DNA from 3 places in the Vallitalea okinawensis genome. Region 2 is predicted to be linked to each of the others. Evidence: a T-box and tRNA genes for the amino acid it is inferred to sense, from the RefSeq annotation. Region 2 holds a T-box; the other regions hold tRNA genes.
The links. The T-box of region 2 lies ahead of metG (methionine--tRNA ligase). A T-box ahead of a tRNA ligase gene usually reads a tRNA of that ligase, here a tRNA-Met.

Region 1: it encodes a tRNA-Met, which carries the amino acid that the T-box ahead of metG (methionine--tRNA ligase) is inferred to sense. The anticodon was not compared.
Region 3: it encodes a tRNA-Met, which carries the amino acid that the T-box ahead of metG (methionine--tRNA ligase) is inferred to sense. The anticodon was not compared.

Annotation. Positions count from the first base shown of each region.
Region 1 covers NZ_PQDH01000001.1:671,942-677,912, reverse strand. Annotated here, with positions in the region: gene C1Y58_RS03165 (carbohydrate ABC transporter permease) at 1-738, shown strand, start outside; gene C1Y58_RS03160 (carbohydrate ABC transporter permease) at 738-1,580, shown strand; gene C1Y58_RS03155 (MBL fold metallo-hydrolase) at 1,674-2,624, opposite strand; tRNA gene C1Y58_RS03150 (tRNA-Trp) at 3,011-3,083, shown strand; tRNA gene C1Y58_RS03145 (tRNA-Asp) at 3,095-3,168, shown strand; tRNA gene C1Y58_RS03140 (tRNA-Val) at 3,387-3,459, shown strand; tRNA gene C1Y58_RS03135 (tRNA-Met) at 3,496-3,569, shown strand; gene C1Y58_RS03130 (LacI family DNA-binding transcriptional regulator) at 3,997-4,992, shown strand; gene C1Y58_RS03125 (tripartite tricarboxylate transporter substrate binding protein) at 5,088-5,971, shown strand, end outside.
Region 2 covers NZ_PQDH01000002.1:294,633-300,603, reverse strand. Annotated here, with positions in the region: gene C1Y58_RS06540 (MBL fold metallo-hydrolase) at 1-627, shown strand, start outside; gene C1Y58_RS06535 (GNAT family N-acetyltransferase) at 850-1,350, shown strand; gene C1Y58_RS06530 (NUDIX hydrolase) at 1,381-1,824, shown strand; gene C1Y58_RS06525 (hypothetical protein) at 1,850-2,056, opposite strand; T-box leader at 2,220-2,480, shown strand; gene metG (methionine--tRNA ligase) at 2,563-4,197, shown strand; gene C1Y58_RS06515 (hypothetical protein) at 4,244-5,203, shown strand; gene C1Y58_RS06510 (hypothetical protein) at 5,353-5,971, shown strand, end outside.
Region 3 covers NZ_PQDH01000001.1:665,408-671,378, reverse strand. Annotated here, with positions in the region: gene C1Y58_RS03120 (tripartite tricarboxylate transporter TctB family protein) at 1-80, shown strand, start outside; gene C1Y58_RS03115 (tripartite tricarboxylate transporter permease) at 93-1,607, shown strand; tRNA gene C1Y58_RS03110 (tRNA-Trp) at 1,736-1,808, shown strand; tRNA gene C1Y58_RS03105 (tRNA-Val) at 1,928-2,000, shown strand; tRNA gene C1Y58_RS03100 (tRNA-Met) at 2,037-2,110, shown strand; gene C1Y58_RS03095 (MTH1187 family thiamine-binding protein) at 2,204-2,500, opposite strand; gene C1Y58_RS03090 (CehA/McbA family metallohydrolase) at 2,757-4,049, shown strand; gene C1Y58_RS03085 (hypothetical protein) at 4,042-4,416, shown strand; gene C1Y58_RS03080 (extracellular solute-binding protein) at 4,515-5,939, shown strand.

The DNA.
Region 1 (5,971 bases), on a different contig from region 2:
CTAGAAAATTACATTAAAATATTTACAAATGATCGGGATTTTTATAATTCACTTAATGTAACATTTATTTATACATTGATTTCAGTACCTTTGAAGATTGCTTTTGCATTATTTATAGCTGGTGTATTAACGACTAAAATAAGAGGTATTAATCTTTTTAGAACCATTTATTATTTACCATCCGTATTAGGAGGTAGTATAGCTGTATCAATCCTGTGGAAGTTTCTATTTGTAAAGGATGGTTTAATAAATGAATTGCTGGCAGTAATCCATCTAGGACCCATAGATTGGCTAGGATCACCGGACATAGCTCTATATACGATAAGTATGTTGACAGTATGGCAGTTTGGATCTTCCATGGTACTATTTTTAGCAGGTCTTAAGAATGTACCAGTAGATTTGTATGAAGCAGCTAGAGTAGATGGTGCTGGCAAAGTTAGGGTTTTCTTTAAAATAACCTTACCAATGATCTCACCAATTATCTTATTCAATCTTGTAATGCAGTCTATAAATGCCTTACAACAGTTTACAGCAGCCTTTGTTATTACTAATGGTGGACCCTTAAAGTCTACATATCTTTATGGAATGATGTTGTATCAACAAGCCTTCGAGTACTTAAATATGGGTTATGCTTCTGCACTATCCTGGATTTTATTTATTATCATCGTTGGGTTAACTGCTATCATCTTTAAATCCTCAAGTTACTGGACTTATTATGAAGATGGAGGTGAGTTTTAATGAAGAGTAAAAGAGTTCTAACATATTTGTTTTTAATAGCTTTAGGTATTATTATGGTTTATCCTTTATTATTCATGTTCTTTGCACCATTCAAAAGTAATGATGAGATACTAACATCCATTTCATTGTTACCTGAATCATTCTCTGAATTAGGACTTAGTGCCTATATTAACGGCTGGAAAGCTGCAGGCGATGAAACTTTTGGGGTCTTTTTCAAGAACTCATTTATGATGGTCGTACCTACGGTAATCTTTACAGTCTTATCAAGTAGTTTAGTGGCTTATGGGTTTGCGAGATTTAAATTCCCATTTAAAAGAATATTATTTACATTGATGATTTCTGCTATCATGCTACCTAAGACAGTTATCATTATCCCCAGCTATTTACTATTCAAAGATTTTGGGTGGCTAGACACTTATTTACCTTTTATTGTACCTGCATTGTTTGCATGTAACTCCTATTTTATTTTTCTATTTGTCCAATTTTTTAGAGGATTACCTAAGGAGTTAGATGAAGCAGCAATTATTGATGGATGTAATGTTTTTCGTGTTTATACTAAAATTATCTTGCCATTAAGTAAACCAGCTATGATGTCAGCAGGTATCTTTAGTTTCATATGGACTTATAATGATTTCTTTAATTCGTTGATTTACTTAAACAGTGTAAGTAAGTATACAGTCTCTCTTGGGTTAAAAATGAGTATTGATACCCAGGGGGGAACCATAGCATGGAATGAGATAATGGCCATGTCTGTGTTAGCCATTATACCACCGACTATGATTTTCTTTTTAGCTCAGAAGTACTTCGTTGAAGGTATTTCCACATCTGGACTTAAGGGTTAAAAGATTTTTATTGAATAATATAAGAGCTAATTATAATCATTAGGATTCTAATTAGCTCTTACTTATTGACTATGTAGTTAAAATAGATATCATTTACTTGCTATCAAAGTCGATTTCTTTGCTTTCTTTTAAATAATCAGTTAGGAAGTTAATATTCCATCTGAAACAAGGTCCTTTATAATGGTGATATTTGCTTGGTAAGTCACTAGCTTTTAAATTATCTGAATCCTTTAGATTTTCTTTTACTAATGTTATGATTGTTTCAATATACTCAATCTGCTCGCTAATTTGCTCTTTACTACAAATTGGTCCATGGCCTGGGATAAAGTGTTTAATTTCACTATGTAAAAGTGTACGTAGCTCCTTTATTAATTTGATTGGGTCTCCTGCACCAAGATAGGGATGTTCGTCAATGAATAATAAATCACCAACAAAGGCAACACTTTTATCTAGAGTTGTAGCTATTATATCCCCATGGGAGTGAGCCGTCGGTATAACCCTTAAATCAATACTGTCTAATGAACCATGAATAGACAAGTTATCTTTAAATGTTACGTTTGGGTTTATAAGTTTACATTCAGGATGATTGAGATTCTTATAGATAATTAAGAAATTATTAGTATCCAAAATGTCGTCACGATTTGTTAAGGTATTTAATTTGTCATCTAAATCTCTTATTTCCTTATCATAAAGATTCTCTTCTAGCTTTATTTCCTCATTGTTCTCAATAAACTTTGGGTATGCAATCTCCGAACTGATGATAGTCGTTTGATCTGGGAATACGCAATTGCCTAAGTAATGATCAATATGGCTGTGACTATTGATAATAATAAAGTTAGTACAGTTCGTAATATTGATAATAGCTTGTTTAAGTTCTTTTGCTGCTTCAATTGAAAGAAAGGTATCAAAAACAACAACCTTGTCTCCTAAGTTAATGAAGCCCGCATTACCCATGCATAAATCATTAGTTTTAATTGCTGCATAAACGTTTTCAGTAACCCTGTATAGATTAAAATAATTAGATGCTAATACATGTTTAAACAATTCTATCAACTCCTTAAATATGGTATCATACCCTTAATATAATTCCATTGATTAGTTTTCGGAATCAAATATTCTAAGCTTAATAAAAACATGATCGTACTGGTTTAGGCATAGAGTGAGTAATATAATCTAGTTAATATATTCTTCATAATATACATAAAACCTCTAAAAATAGTAATAATATTATTAATATTTTTTAGTTAATCAAACTTCTATGCTATGTGATAATCAAGCCATTTTAGGTATCTTTAAAAAAATAAAGTTATTGCCTTTAGAATTGTATAAAAATTTCAAATACATTTACTTTATTATAATTATTGACATACCTTAATGAAACTGATATACTATCATTTGTCAGCAAGCAACAGGATAAGTATCACTCATAAAGGGGTATAGTTCAGTTGGTAGAACGTCGGTCTCCAAAACCGGATGTCGTGGGTTCAAGTCCTACTGCCCCTGTTTGTTTATATGGCCCAGTGGTACAGTTGGTTAGCACGCCGGCCTGTCACGCCGGAGGTCGAGGGTTCGAGTCCCTTCTGGGTCGTTTAATTCTCATCCCAGTGAGAATTAATATATAGTATTTTAAAGCTTAGCTCTCCTAAAATTTCATTGGTTATGAATTCTCATAACATTAAAATAAGGATAACTACACTTTAAAAAGTCTACAATGACATTGATCCTTAAGCGCAACTAATTTTTCTAAGCAGTGTAATAATTACAATTCAAGGAAAATAAGTTTTGCTAAAGGCTAAAAATCATCTTGGGCGCATAGCTCAGCTGGGAGAGCACCTGCCTTACAAGCAGGGGGTCACAGGTTCGAGCCCTGTTGCGCCCACTTTATTATTTAACAAAAGTTAATAATGAACTATATGGCGGAGTAGCTCAGATGGCTAGAGCATACGGTTCATACCCGTAGTGTCGGCGGTTCGATTCCGTCCTCCGCTACTACTTATCCACATTCTGTAATCAGAATGTGGATATTTTTATGTTTAAAAGAAAAATATTCAGATAAATCAATCTATATCTGTGGATAACAATCACTATAGTTTATATTTTAATTGGAAATAGTAAAAAATGTACAAATAGCACAATGATACAATTTCAATCATTTTCTATAGATGTCTCTGGAAATAGGAAGGAATAGGGGATAAGAACGTTCTTATTACCTAGTTCTTTTTAGATATAAAAACAAGAAAATATGAAAATTATAGACATTGTGCATAAAAGATACTTTAAAATAAAAACTATATTGACATATTTATCTAGGTGGTGCTATAATGGGCTAGTAGAAATACCTCAAAAAAAATGTTGATTTGAGTATTTCTACTCTATTTTACATAATAATGAAAACGTTCTCATTAGGGGGTGAGCAATGTCGGTCACAATATTAGATGTTGCAAAGGTTGCAGGTGTCTCTAAAGCAACAGTTTCGAGAGCATTTACTAATCCAGAGAAAGTAAAACCGCAAACTTTACAGAAGATTCTGGAAGTGGCGAAAGAGCTTAATTATTCACCGAATGCAATTGCTAGAGCAATGAAAACAAATCGAACAGGTAATATAGGCTTTATTGTATACGCAGAGCAAAAGCCTATCATTTCAAATCCCTTCTATGCTCTTGTATTAGAAGCGGTTATTGAAACAGCAAATAAGATCGGTTACAGTCTATTTATCTCAACAGATCAAGATATTACTTTACCTACGGGTGAAATCATGTTGCAGAAAAAAGTAGATGGTGTAATTTTGGCAAGTCAGATTGATAGTAAAACAGTACTGACTTTTAGAAAAAATAAGGTTCCAGTGGTATTATTAAATAATTATATGGATCTAGATGGACTACATTGCGTTATTAATGATGAGTATTACGGTGCACATCAAGTAGTAGAGCATCTCGTTAGAAGAGGTCATAAAAGGATAGGTATCCTTTCTGGTCGTTACAATCCTTTTATATGTAACCATCGTTATAATGCCTATGTGGATGTACTAAAAGAAAATGGTATAGAATTGAATTATGATTATGTACATAGTGTGGAACCTAATTTCCAGGATGTATATGCAGCAGTTAAGAACTTACTCATACAAAAGCAAAGACCTACCGCACTCTTTTGTAACAGTGATATGATTGCCATATACGCTATGAAGGCGCTTATAAGAGAAGGTGTAAAAATTCCAGATGATATAGCTGTTGCAGGTTTTGATGATAACTACTACTGTACCGTTGTTGAACCTGAACTTACCTCAGTTCATGTTGATCGTGAAATGATGGGGACAGCAGCAGTTAATATTTTGCACAAACTAATGTGCGGTGAAGAGGTAGAAGAAAAAACAGTCATTACAAAACCGAAACTTATTATAAGAGGCTCTACATAGTAAGAATATTAATAATATTCAAAAAAGATATTTGTAGTTGTGAATAGAATACTTCATGATTATTAATATAATACAATGTGAGGAGATAGGATATTATGAATAAAACACTAAAAAGACTAACAGGATTTGTGTTAGTATGTATCATGATGTTTTCACTAGTTGGATGTGGGGAAAAGACTGAGAAAACTTCAAAAGGAGAAGAATTTCCAACAAAACCAGTAACGATTGTTGTACCATGGGGAGTAGGTGGCGGAGTAGATGTCTTCGCAAGAAAAGTTGCATCTTATGGTGAAAAGTATTTAGGACAACCTGTTATCGTTGAAAACAGAACAGGGGGAGCAGGAACAGTTGCTATGACTTCTTTTGTCGGCGATCCAGATGATGGTTATACTATGATTGCAGCAAATGGTCCATTATTTTCATTAACTCCAAATTTCCAAAAGGTACAATATTCATTAGATGATATTACACCTTTAATTGGTATTCGTACAGTTGCATTTGTGGCATTAACAAATCCAGAGAAGTCTGGTCTAAGCACAATAGAAGATATTAAGGCATATTCAGATGCTGGTAATACAATCAAGTATGCAACAACTGGTGGACCAGGTAATGATGGCTATACAGTTTTAGCAGTTTTATTTGAGAAATTAGGTGTGAATGCAGAAGCAGTACCATTTGATGGTGGACTAGATGCTATAAATGCTTTAGTTGGCGGTCATGTTGATGTAAGTATCGGATCACCTCCAGTATATGCTGAATATGTAAAGTCAGGTCAATTAGTTTCTTTAGGAACGTTTGTACCAGAGACAATTGAAGTAGACGGTCTTGAGCCTCAATTATCTTTTAGAGAGCAAGGTATCGACATGGACTTTACTGGTCTAGATTACTTTGCAGTACGTAGCTCAGTAGATACTGAGAAGCAAGAAGTACTTACTCAATTCATCAAAGATGTTTATGCAGACCCTGAATTCCAAGAATT
Region 2 (5,971 bases):
ACACCAGAAGACATTAATGAAGAGCTGAATGACCATGAAATAAAAGAGGTTGATCATATTTTTTATACTCATTGGCATCCAGATCATACACTGGGATGTAGAATTATTGAATCCTTGATGGATGGTGTAGAAAATAAGAAGCCAATTGATGTACATATGCCGGAGGAGAGTATTGAGATTGTTATTAACAAATCAAATTCTATCTTTGATTTTTACCATTCCATAAATTTTTGTAATGTTATTTCTTCAGATAGAGAAGTTAATATTAACTCAATTAGCATAAAGAAAATTAAACTACTAAACGACTTTGCATATGCCTATTTGATCAATGAGAATAATAAAAGAGTATTATATTGCCCATGTCATGGTATGCATTTACCTTATATGGATGAACTATATAAGGTTGACCTATTGATAATCGGTAAAGGTTATAGTAAATATACCAATGTGGAATGGACTAATTTCGAAAGAGATACACTTAGAATAATTAAAGACCTGAAACCTAAAAAAGTCATATTAACGCATATTGAAGAATCTGATGGATTAGGTTATGACGATTATGTAGCAATAGAAAAAGAATATGATCATATCCAATTTGGTTATGATGGGCAAATCATAAAAGTGTAGGTTTAAGTAGAACGTTTTTACAAGATTAAATTAATAGATATCATATGAAAAACTAGTTACTGTATTACTCAGTGACTAGTTTTTGCTTAAATACACTATATACATTATGATAACATAGCTCAAATTATAAGTCTAGTATTAATATTGAAAAAGTGGTAAAGTTAGTTTGATATTAGCTAGTATCAATAGATAAAGAATGATGAGTTATATGGAGGTAATAACATGAGAATTGAAAGTAGTCGATTAGCTTTGGAATCTCTAAGTTTAGAAGAATTAATTAATTACGAAAAGGATTTTAAGTTAGACAGAGATCATATAGATATCTCTGAATTAATTATCTCAGAAACCCAAAGAAAAGCAATAAGAATTAAAGTTGAGAAGATGAAGGATATAGATGAGAGCATTCATGAATGGTATACCTATTGGCTAATTATTAATAAATTCGATTATAAAGCATTAGGTCTAGTGGGATTTAAGGGCATAGATGATACAGGTAAGGTAGAGATAGGTTATGGAATTACTCCAAAATATGAGGGAAGAGGGTATATGTCTGAGGCTGTTGAGACTCTTATTAAATGGGCATTTAGTAATGAAAAATGTACAGCAATAACTGCAACAAGAGTTTTAAAAGCAAATATTGGTTCCAGAAAAGTCTTAAAGAAAAACGGATTCAAATTAATAGATGAGGATGAAGATACATTTAACTTTATCCTAACAAAATAGAGTTTAATGATAATATATAGGAGGAGCCACATGCAGATGAAACAAAAATGGCATCGGCACTTAGGCGTATATGGTATTTGCCAAAAGGATAACAAGATGCTAGTGATACATAAAGGTAGAGGACCATACTCTGGAAGATTTGATTTACCTGGTGGAAGTATTGAAGAGAATGAGACTATGGTAGATTGCTTGCATCGAGAGTTTTGGGAGGAGACGGGTATAAGAATTAAAGTTATTGAGCAACTATTCACGAGAGATTATATAGTTCCATGGGAAAGTAATGATGACTATACTCATATCCATCATATAGCTATATACTATGGAGTTGAGTATGTTGAAGGAGATATCAAAAACTGTCCAAAGATAGATGACTCTCTTGGAGCGGAGTGGATCAATTTTGAAGATATAGATGAAAACAATTCCTCACCATTAGTGATAGAAGTTAAGAGCATAAAAAATAATTCTTTCAATTAAGAATTGAAAGAATTATGAAGTCCAATTAATCCGGGAATACAGCGAATGATTCTATTGATTTTGTTTCTAAATAAACGGGATCACCTTCATCAAATGGTTCAGTGGATTGATCAAGCTCCACAAGAAGATACTTATGTGGTGGTGTCCAAACCACTTGTTTTAAAACTCCAACATATTCATTACCACTATTGGTATAGATTAATAACCTTTTTCCAACGAAATAGTCGTGCATTTCCCTCCACCTTCCAAATTAGATATTTATAAATACATTACATCTTATGCTATACAGTAGATGTTTGTCACATAAAAAGTCCATGTATATTACCTATAATTAATCTTAATTGGTATAATGAAAAAAACTTGACAAATATTATAAAGAAGCATATACTACTATATTAAATACGGTGAAGAGAAAGAGTAGATAGATAAAAGCTATACAGAGAGTATCGGTTGGTGAGATGATACAGGTCATAGTCTATCGAACATGGTCTTGGAGTAGCGCATCAAAAATCTAATGGATGAGTAGAATGCGACGGTTGTACCCGTTACTGTACTAGGGTATAAGTTTGTTCACAAACCGTACTTGATAAGACTAATACTGTGAGGTATTAGTAAATAGAGGTGGTACCACGGGAATTATAACTCTCGTCCTCTGAATCTTAGGATTTGGAGGTGAGAGTTTTTTTATTACCCAAAATGGAATGGGTTGAACATTTATAATTCTCGGAGGTGTATATAATGAAAATATTAATTGGTGGAGCATGGCCTTATGTCAATGGAGAATTGCATATTGGTCATATAGCAGGTTTAATTGCAGGAGATGTTCTTGCAAGATATTATCGACAGAAAGGTGATGACGTGTTATATGTTTCTGGCAGCGATTGCCACGGGACACCAATAACATTTAAAGCTAGAAAAGAAAACAAAGACCCTTTAGATATAGTTAATTATTATCATGAGCAAATAGAGAGTGCGTTTCAACGATTAGGCTTTAGCTATGATTGTTATGGGAAAACCACAGATGAAGAGCATCATCATTTTGTTCAGGACCTATTTACGAAGTTATATGAAAATGGACATATTTATGAAAAAGAGAGTGAGCAATATTATTGTGCGGAATGTCAACTCTATTTAGCTGATCGCTACGTTCTTGGTATATGCCCATATTGTGGTGGCGAAATCAGAGGTGATGAATGTGACGATTGTAGTCGTCTGGTTCATATCCAAGAAGTGCATCAAACAACATGCGCTTTATGTGGGACTCCAACGAAACTAAGAAAAAATAAGCATCTCTACTTTGCCTTATCTAAATTTCAAAATGAAATTAGTAAATTGGTTAAAGAAAAAGAAGCATGTTGGCGAACAAATGCAGTAAAATTTACAGAGAGATACTTAGCTGAAGGTCTTCAAGACCGAGCATGTACAAGAGACTTAGACTGGGGTATAGATGTTCCTATTGATGGTTATGAAGACAAGAAAATATATATTTGGATAGAAAACGTGTTAGGGTATATAAGTATGAGTCAAGCATGTTGTGAAGAGAAGGGGCTGGATTATTTAGACTATTGGCATAAAGATGCTGACTGTCGGTCGTACTACATTCATGCTAAAGACAATATACCTTTTCATTCTATTATCTTTCCAGCGTTATTGTTGGGCTCCTTTGATTACAAGTTGCCTGACCATATTATATCAAATGAGTATTTGACATTGGAGGGTAAAAAAATATCCACAAGTAAGAATTGGGCATTATGGGTTAATGACCTTCTAGAAAGGTATGACCCAGACACATTACGCTATCATCTTATAGCAAATGGACCAGAGAAGAAAGATGCTAACTTTACCTTTAATGAATTTATACTGAGTCACAATGGTGAGTTATTAGGTGGTTTTGGAAACTTTGTTAATAGGAACATTGCTTTTATTAATAAGTACTTTGATAATAGGGTCCCGGAAGCAGAGATTGATAAGGTGATTGTAGAAGAATTAACTTCTCTTTATAGTCATGTAGGATTACTTATTGAAAAAGGTGAGCTGAAACATGCGATACAAAGTATTTTCGGTTTTATAAAGAGAGCTAACAAATATTTTGATGAAGGTCGACCTTGGGTAACAGTGAAAGATGATTCGAAGAAGTGCAAAAAAGTGATAAAAACATCAGTTACCATAATCTATAACCTATCTAACTTACTTTATCCATTTCTACCTTTTGGATGCCAGAAAATAAGAGATTTACTTAAAGTCGATCATGACTTTCTATGGCAATATATTGAATTAGATGGAGATAAGCAAATAGGGGAAGCCAATGTACTATATGAGCGAATCGATAAAAAGCAAATACAAGAAGAAATTGACAAGTTAAAGGAGGTATAAACAACCAATTTATGCTATAATAGGTTGAGAAAGCGAGGGGATATAGATGAATGAAAATAAGAGCACCCTACAACAAATAAATGCAGAGTTAAAACAAGTAATGGATGAGATTGCTGAAGCAAAAAGACTCGATAAAGTAATTTTATCAATAGAAGATGAACAGAGAGAATTAAAGAAGAAATGCCATAAGTTAGAAGAGCAACTACGCAAAGAAGAAGAGGACGTGGAAAAGCTCAAAAAAATGAGTTTGTCTAATTTTCTCCATACTCTATTAAATGATAAGGCAGAAAAGCTTAATAAGGAAGAGCAAGAAGCTTTTGAAGCTAAGCTGAAATACGATTCTGCCGTGGCAGAACTGCAGGCATCTGATAATAGTTTAAGTGTGTATAAAAATAAATACAATGAAGTGTCAGGATCTAAAAGAAATTATTCTATATTAATGGATAAAAAGAAATCCTATATAGAACAATACATGCCAGATCAATGGGAATCTATTGAAAAGATGACTAATGCAATCAATGTTATAACTAGTCAACTGAAAGAACTTAATGAAGCCATTCAAGCTGGTAATCGAGTTATGTCTACTATTGGTTTAACTGAAGAGGCACTGAGTTCTGCTGCTAACTGGGGGACTTATGATATGATTGGTGGTGGAACCATAGCTACCATGGTAAAACGAGACAAGATGCATACAGCACAGAATCATATCCATACATTACAAAATCAAATGCGAACATTTAGTAGAGAACTAAAGGATGTAGATACTTATTTAGACGTGGATCTACAGATTAATTCTTTTCTTGGATTCGCTGATTATTTCTTTGATGGCTTAATTGTAGATTGGGCAGTTCAATCAAAAATAAATGATGCAAAAAATAAGATATATAATGTAAGAGGTCAAATTCAAAGTATTATGAGTAATATTCAGAATGAAAAAAATCAGTTAACACGACAAAAAAGTAGTTTAGAACATGAAATAGAGCATATAGTAAAAGATATCCAATAGCGATTAATAAAAGTCTCCAACCTGTCATCTTATTAGATGAGGTTGGAGATTTTTTATCAACAAAGCTTTACTGGCACTCATATTAAGATTTGTATATTAGGTTACAATAAGTGATAGAGTTAGATTATCGATTATTGAGGTGACAATAAGTGGATGATAATGTAGATATAAAATTACCATATGAAGTTCCAATTACCTTTAAATATAAAGTTTCTGAAAAGAGATTGATGGCACTATTTTTTGTCATATTAATTTTTATATCGTTATCATATTTGGGGTTAATAGCAGAAGATTATACTATGATGATGGTTGGTATACTCATTATTGTTCTTCTTCTAGCTATTACTTTTGGATTTTATAGATCTTATCTAGAGATATCTGGTGATTATATTAAAATTAAATTTAGCTATATAAGCAAAACGGTTAGATGGGATGAAGTTGTAAGCATTGTTTTAAATGCCAATAATGATAAGAATTTAATAGGCATCATCACAAAGAAAAAATTACTGAGACAGAAAAAAAATAGAGTCTTAAATGATTTGCTATACTCGCCTTATGAAATATTAATTCAATTAGATTTTTTACAGCAAATGGATGTAGAACGTTTGTTTATGACTATTGAAGACAAAATGAATTGTGATGAGATTAATGAGTTTTTACAAAGGGAAGGGTTTTTAGTAGATGATAAGAAAGAAACAAACCAATTAGAGGAGAAAACTTCTAGCATCTATAAAGCATATTTAATGTGCTTTATGTGGGCAGTTATTA
Region 3 (5,971 bases), on a different contig from region 2:
ATTATTATGCTATATCTATGTCAACAGTGGCTTTAGTTTACTTTATTTTTAAGATCGTTTTATCTGTAAATTTACCATAAGGGGGGATTAATATGGAGAATTTCTTAGGAGGATTACAAGAACTAATGACTTGGGGAACCTTTATTATTATCCCCGTAGGTTTGATGTTGGGTATTATCGTAGGATCAATACCTGGTCTTACTTCAGATTTAGGAATTATTTTGTGTATTCCATTGACATATGGCTTAGATCCTATTCCGGCTATGTTAATGCTATTAGCTATATATTGTGGTGGTACATACGGCGGTTCCATAACAGCGATTCTAATAAATACACCCGGAACATCGGCTAATGCAGCAACTTTGTTCGATGGTTACCCCATGACTCAAAAAGGTCAAGCTTATAAAGCATTGTCAATGGCAATTATAGCATCAACTATTGGTGGTATATTTAGTGCACTTCTTTTACTTTTTGCAGCGCCACAGATTGCAAAAGTAACATTACTTTTTGGACCACCTGAGTATTTAGCTTTAGCTGTATTTGGTTTATCCATTATTGCAGGTGTTTCTAATGATAATATTTTTAAGGGGCTTATAGGTGCCTGCCTTGGTATATTTGTAAGTAGCATCGGAATGGACAAATTAAGTGGAACCATGCGTTTTACCTTTGATAATTATAATCTATTTAAGGGGATACCTTTAATTATTGCTTTAATTGGTCTCTTTGCAATATCTGAGATTATGATGAAGTCTCAGTATAACCCAAAGACTGATGCAGCTAGTCTGAAAAGTTTCAGTATTGATAAACAAAAAATCACCAAAGAAGAATTCAAACGTTGCATTAAGCCTATTTCCATTGGTTCATTAATAGGTTCAATTATTGGTGCTACACCTGGTACTGGTGGTGGCCTAGCAGCCTTTGTCAGTTACGATCAAGTGAAACGCCATTCAAAACATCCAGAGACATTTGGTAAAGGTGAGATTGAAGGGGTGGCTGTTACGGAAGCTGCCAATAACGGTGCAACAGGTGCTACAATGATACCTTTATTAACATTAGGTGTACCTGGAGATGGTGCAACTGCTATTTTACTTGGTGCATTAATGGTTCATGGAATGGTACCTGGTCCAACTTTATTTGTTGAGCAAGGTAATATTATGTATGCTATTATGCTTGGATTAATTGTAGTTAATGTATTCATGTACATCATGGGTAAGTACTTTATCCGCTTCTATGCAAAGATTACGAAGATACCATATGAACTGTTAGCAACCATGGTTATTGTCTTTTGTATAGCAGGAGCATATTCGACTAACAATGCCATTTATGATGTATTCATTATCATTGGTTTTGGTATACTGGCATATTTCTTACGTCGAATGAATTTTCAGCTGGTTCCTATTTTACTTGGAATTGTTTTAGGACCGTTAGCCGAAATGAATTTCCGCCGTGCTTTGGTCATGTCTGATGGTAGTTATTCTATCTTTGTTACAAGACCGATCAGTGCATTTTTTATCTTCATTGCTATAGCTTCCTTTGTACTATTCTTCTTTAAAGGAAATAAAGGGAAAAGAAAAAAAGGTGCTCAGAAAGTAGAGAGTAAAGCATAAAGGAATATTAAATGACTATTAAAGGGAGCTTTTCATGCAAAAGCTCCCAAAAAAATTTAAAAAATGTTGACAACACCGAAAAAATTAGGTAAAATGAATAAGCATTCTTAAAAAAAGCAAACAAACATAGGGGTATAGTTCAGTTGGTAGAACGTCGGTCTCCAAAACCGGATGTCGTGGGTTCAAGTCCTACTGCCCCTGTTATAGACTTTAAAAAGTCTACAATGACATTGATCCTTAAGCGCAACTAATTTTTCTAAGCTGTGTAGATAATTACAAAGCAAGCAAAATAAGTTTTGCTAAAGGCAAAAAGTCATCTTGGGCGCATAGCTCAGCTGGGAGAGCACCTGCCTTACAAGCAGGGGGTCACAGGTTCGAGCCCTGTTGCGCCCATTTAATAATTCTAATAGCTTGAATAAAAGTTAATATGGCGGAGTAGCTCAGATGGCTAGAGCATACGGTTCATACCCGTAGTGTCGGCGGTTCAATTCCGTCCTCCGCTATTTAAAATCCACATGAATAATTCATGTGGATTTTTTGAGCTGAACATTTTCTTTTATTATATACGTTGTTATTACATTAAGAATACCTATCCCTTATAGTTTACTATTAACGGATTGAACCTTTTGTTCCATAGTAGCATGTTGATCACGTCTATCATCAATTTTAATATTGGTCATAACTCTTGAAGCGCCTGCTGCAAAAGGAACTTCATGCATATCATTAATGCAACTCATGATTTCTACAAGATCGCCTTCAATAATTGTACCCATTGGTGTTAGTTGATAGTTAAGATTAGAATTCTTTAATCGTTCATGGCATTTAGCAACATATGAACTCAGAGATGTACTAGCTGTACCAAGAGGTACAATGCTTATTTCAACGATAGCCATTCATAACAACTCCTTGCGTTTGATTATCTTTTAAGTTGATTATAGAGGATTTTTTATAGTAGAGCAAGGCTTAGAAAACAACTGCAATTAGTATATTTTTAACTATATATGATGACTCTATAAGAAAGTGATAATTTACGGCAGGACTCAATCCATGTTATAAAGTCATTGAAAGATCTTATATTAGGATATAAGTTTATTCATTATATCGCGTTACATATTCATCGGTTGGATATGGCAGGAAAGGAGTCGTGTTATGCAAATTTTATTTGATAATTATTATTATAAAGAAGATGTGAATACTACGTTTACATATGACTTTGAAGTTCCTAAAGGTGCAGAACGTATTGAAGTCTTTATTGAAGTTGAACAACCTCCTAAACCAAACCATGGGCGTCCAGACTTAGTTGGAGTTGGACTTAAACATAAGGAGAAGTTAAGAGCCTGGAATTGTACTCATAGAAAGTATTTAATGCTTACAGAGGAGTTTGGTACTCCAGGTACTTTACCTGGAGAGATTGAAGAAGGAAAATGGCAACTTGTTGTCTTTCCACGAACTAAAAATGAAATACAAAGGGTACGGGTTGTTGCCAAGGTTGTTATTACTTTAAAACACTATCGTTTTGTTGCAGGGGATACCCATATGCACACGGTACATAGTGATGGACGTTTATCCATACCAGAAACCATACAAAGTGCTAAAGAGGTTGGATTAGAATTTATCTTTATCACGGACCATAATATTGCCAGTGCTAACCAATCCTTACCATGTGATCAAGAGATTCTCGTTGCACCAGGAGTTGAATATGGACTTGAGGCTGGGCACGTTGGCATGTTAGGAGTAGCAACCCCTATAGAAGATTTCACTTGGGACCCTCAATGGGAATGTTATGAGTGGCATTTAAAAGAAGCAAAGGAAAAAGGGTGTGGCATAGGGATTAATCATCCCTTTTGTAATGACTCACCATGGTTAAAGGATTTTGAACAACCTGTGGATTGGATAGAAATTTGGAATGGTATGTGGCGACCTGTAAATGAAAAAGCTGTACAATGGTGGCATCAACAATTGTTACAAGGTAAGAAAATACCTGTAGTTGGTGGCAGTGATTGTCATGGACCGGGCATTTTTCGGGGGCATGGCATACCAACGACTCATCTCTATACCCAACAACTAACGACAGAAAGCTTAGTAGAAGCTATGAAAAATGGCAAGGTTTACATAACCCTTAATAATCAGTGTCCCAAATTAAATCTTTATACTGAACATAATGTTTTGGGAGATACTACTTTAGATAGAGAAGTACATATAGAATTAATGAATCTTAATATAGGAGATGTACTTCATGTCATAACCAATGAAAATGAAGAAATTATTCTATTAGAAGATAGAGCATATTGTAAAAAAGTCATTATCCAGAATGAAAAGTTTGTTAGGATTGAAGTCAAACGCTTATTAGAGTTTAATGAAGATGGGTTTGATTGTGAAGGATGGGTAACCATTTTATTAAGTAATCCAATTTACTTTGCAGGAGGTAATGGGAATGAGTAATAAGAGGAATAAAAATAACAATACACAGATACTAAGAATGCATGATATTGAGGTAATTCTCATACATCCTAAAGTAAAGGGAGATATAATAAGTTTAATCGCGTCATTAAAAGAATTGGATTTTTATGTTGAACTATTGAATGAAAAGGTTGGAATAAGAAGTTTAATGGAAAGCATTTTAAAGAAGTGGCATCTTAAAATAGACCAAATAGCAATATTAACCATGGACTACGATGAGTTATTACTAGCAAAAGAATTAGGACTAGGATATCGAATATATATACCATCAAATGAAGACGATTATAAGGTTTTAAAAGAAGCACATATCCTTATAAATACCTGTGAACAGCTGGTTTTCAGTAAATAAGGTCAATCCTGTAGCCAAATGGCAATTCTCATGGTTTACAGCTCATCCTTATAACGGTTATAATAAAAAGTAACTTGAGAGAGGGAGAGGGATTGGGTGTGAGGAAAAGATTCTTGTTACTTGGAATTGGCTTATTATTGATTATATTGACTGGATGCAATGAGAAACCTCTCAATAATAATGAATCAAAAAATCCTCTAATAGAAGGAGAAGAGGAGATTAATAGCCAAAAAAGACCTGTAGAGATATTAACTGCTGTAACAGGAGGAAAAGATTTTGAAGAAAATGAATTGTGGGAGCAAGAAGTTGAGAGGCTTTCTGGTATAGCCATTAACATACGTAAAATTTCAGGATCCAGTTATAATGCTAAAGTAACAACTACAGTTGCAGCAGGTGAAAATGTAGATCTCATTTATATGAACACGGATATATTTGAATCTCTGTATCAGCTTCATTTGTTTATGCCATTAACTGAGCAAATAATGAACTCATCTGTATTAGGTGATTTCTCTCTTATACCATTAGAGGAATGGAATCGAATACGAGCTGATGATGGTGAAATATATGCCGTCTTTAACAAATATGAAGGTGGGCGATTACCACTGATCCGTTGGGATTGGTTGGAGAATTTAGGATTAGAAGCTCCACAAAATATGGAAGAATACTATCAAGTGTTAAAGGCTTTCACATATGATGATCCAGATGGCAATGGTATAGATGATACCTACGGCATCACATCTAAGAATATCTATGATATTCAACCATTTATGGGTTCTGCTGGATTGGTAGATGGCTATGCAAAAGAAGAAGATGGTGATTGGTATATACCCTATGCAACCCAAGAGGCTATTCCGGTATATGAATGGTTAGCCAAGCTGTATAAAGAAGGTATTTATGATCCCAATTTTGCTACTAATAGTAGTTCTAATTGTAGAGAAGCGGTATTAACTGGACGGGTGGGCTTGTTTGTCTATTGGGATAATTGGACTGGTATATTTAATCAAAAAGCTATATCAACAAATCCAGATACTCCTTTTGAAATTCGTGGTATCCAACCGCCAGTTGGGCAAAATGGAGAAGCCAGCCTAACAAAAGGACAAGATGGTCTTTGGGTTATTCCTACATACAGTGAAGAGAAGGAAAGTGCATTTAAGTTTTTGGAATTTCTGCATACTTATGAAGGGACGATAGTCTGTACATTAGGTATAGAGGGGTATGATTACGAAAAAAAGGATGGACAATATATTCTTACTGATATTGGAAGAAGTCATGCCATGGATCATGGGATCGTTCAACCTAAATCACAAAAATGGACATTACCTATTGATGCACCAAAAAATTATCTGCAAAGTAAAGAGATTATCTTAAGCTATGGAAAAAATGAGGTTATTCGATCAACCAGTAAAGCAGCAGAAGAGATTGTTACTAAATACGCTGTCAAAGCTATTCTTGGTAGCATCAGTAGTGAAGAAGCAGTTCAGGCTATGCAAGAAGAATTGGCGTTAAGAGGTTATATTGATTAATACATGTTATATAGCCCCCAGTATTCCATCAA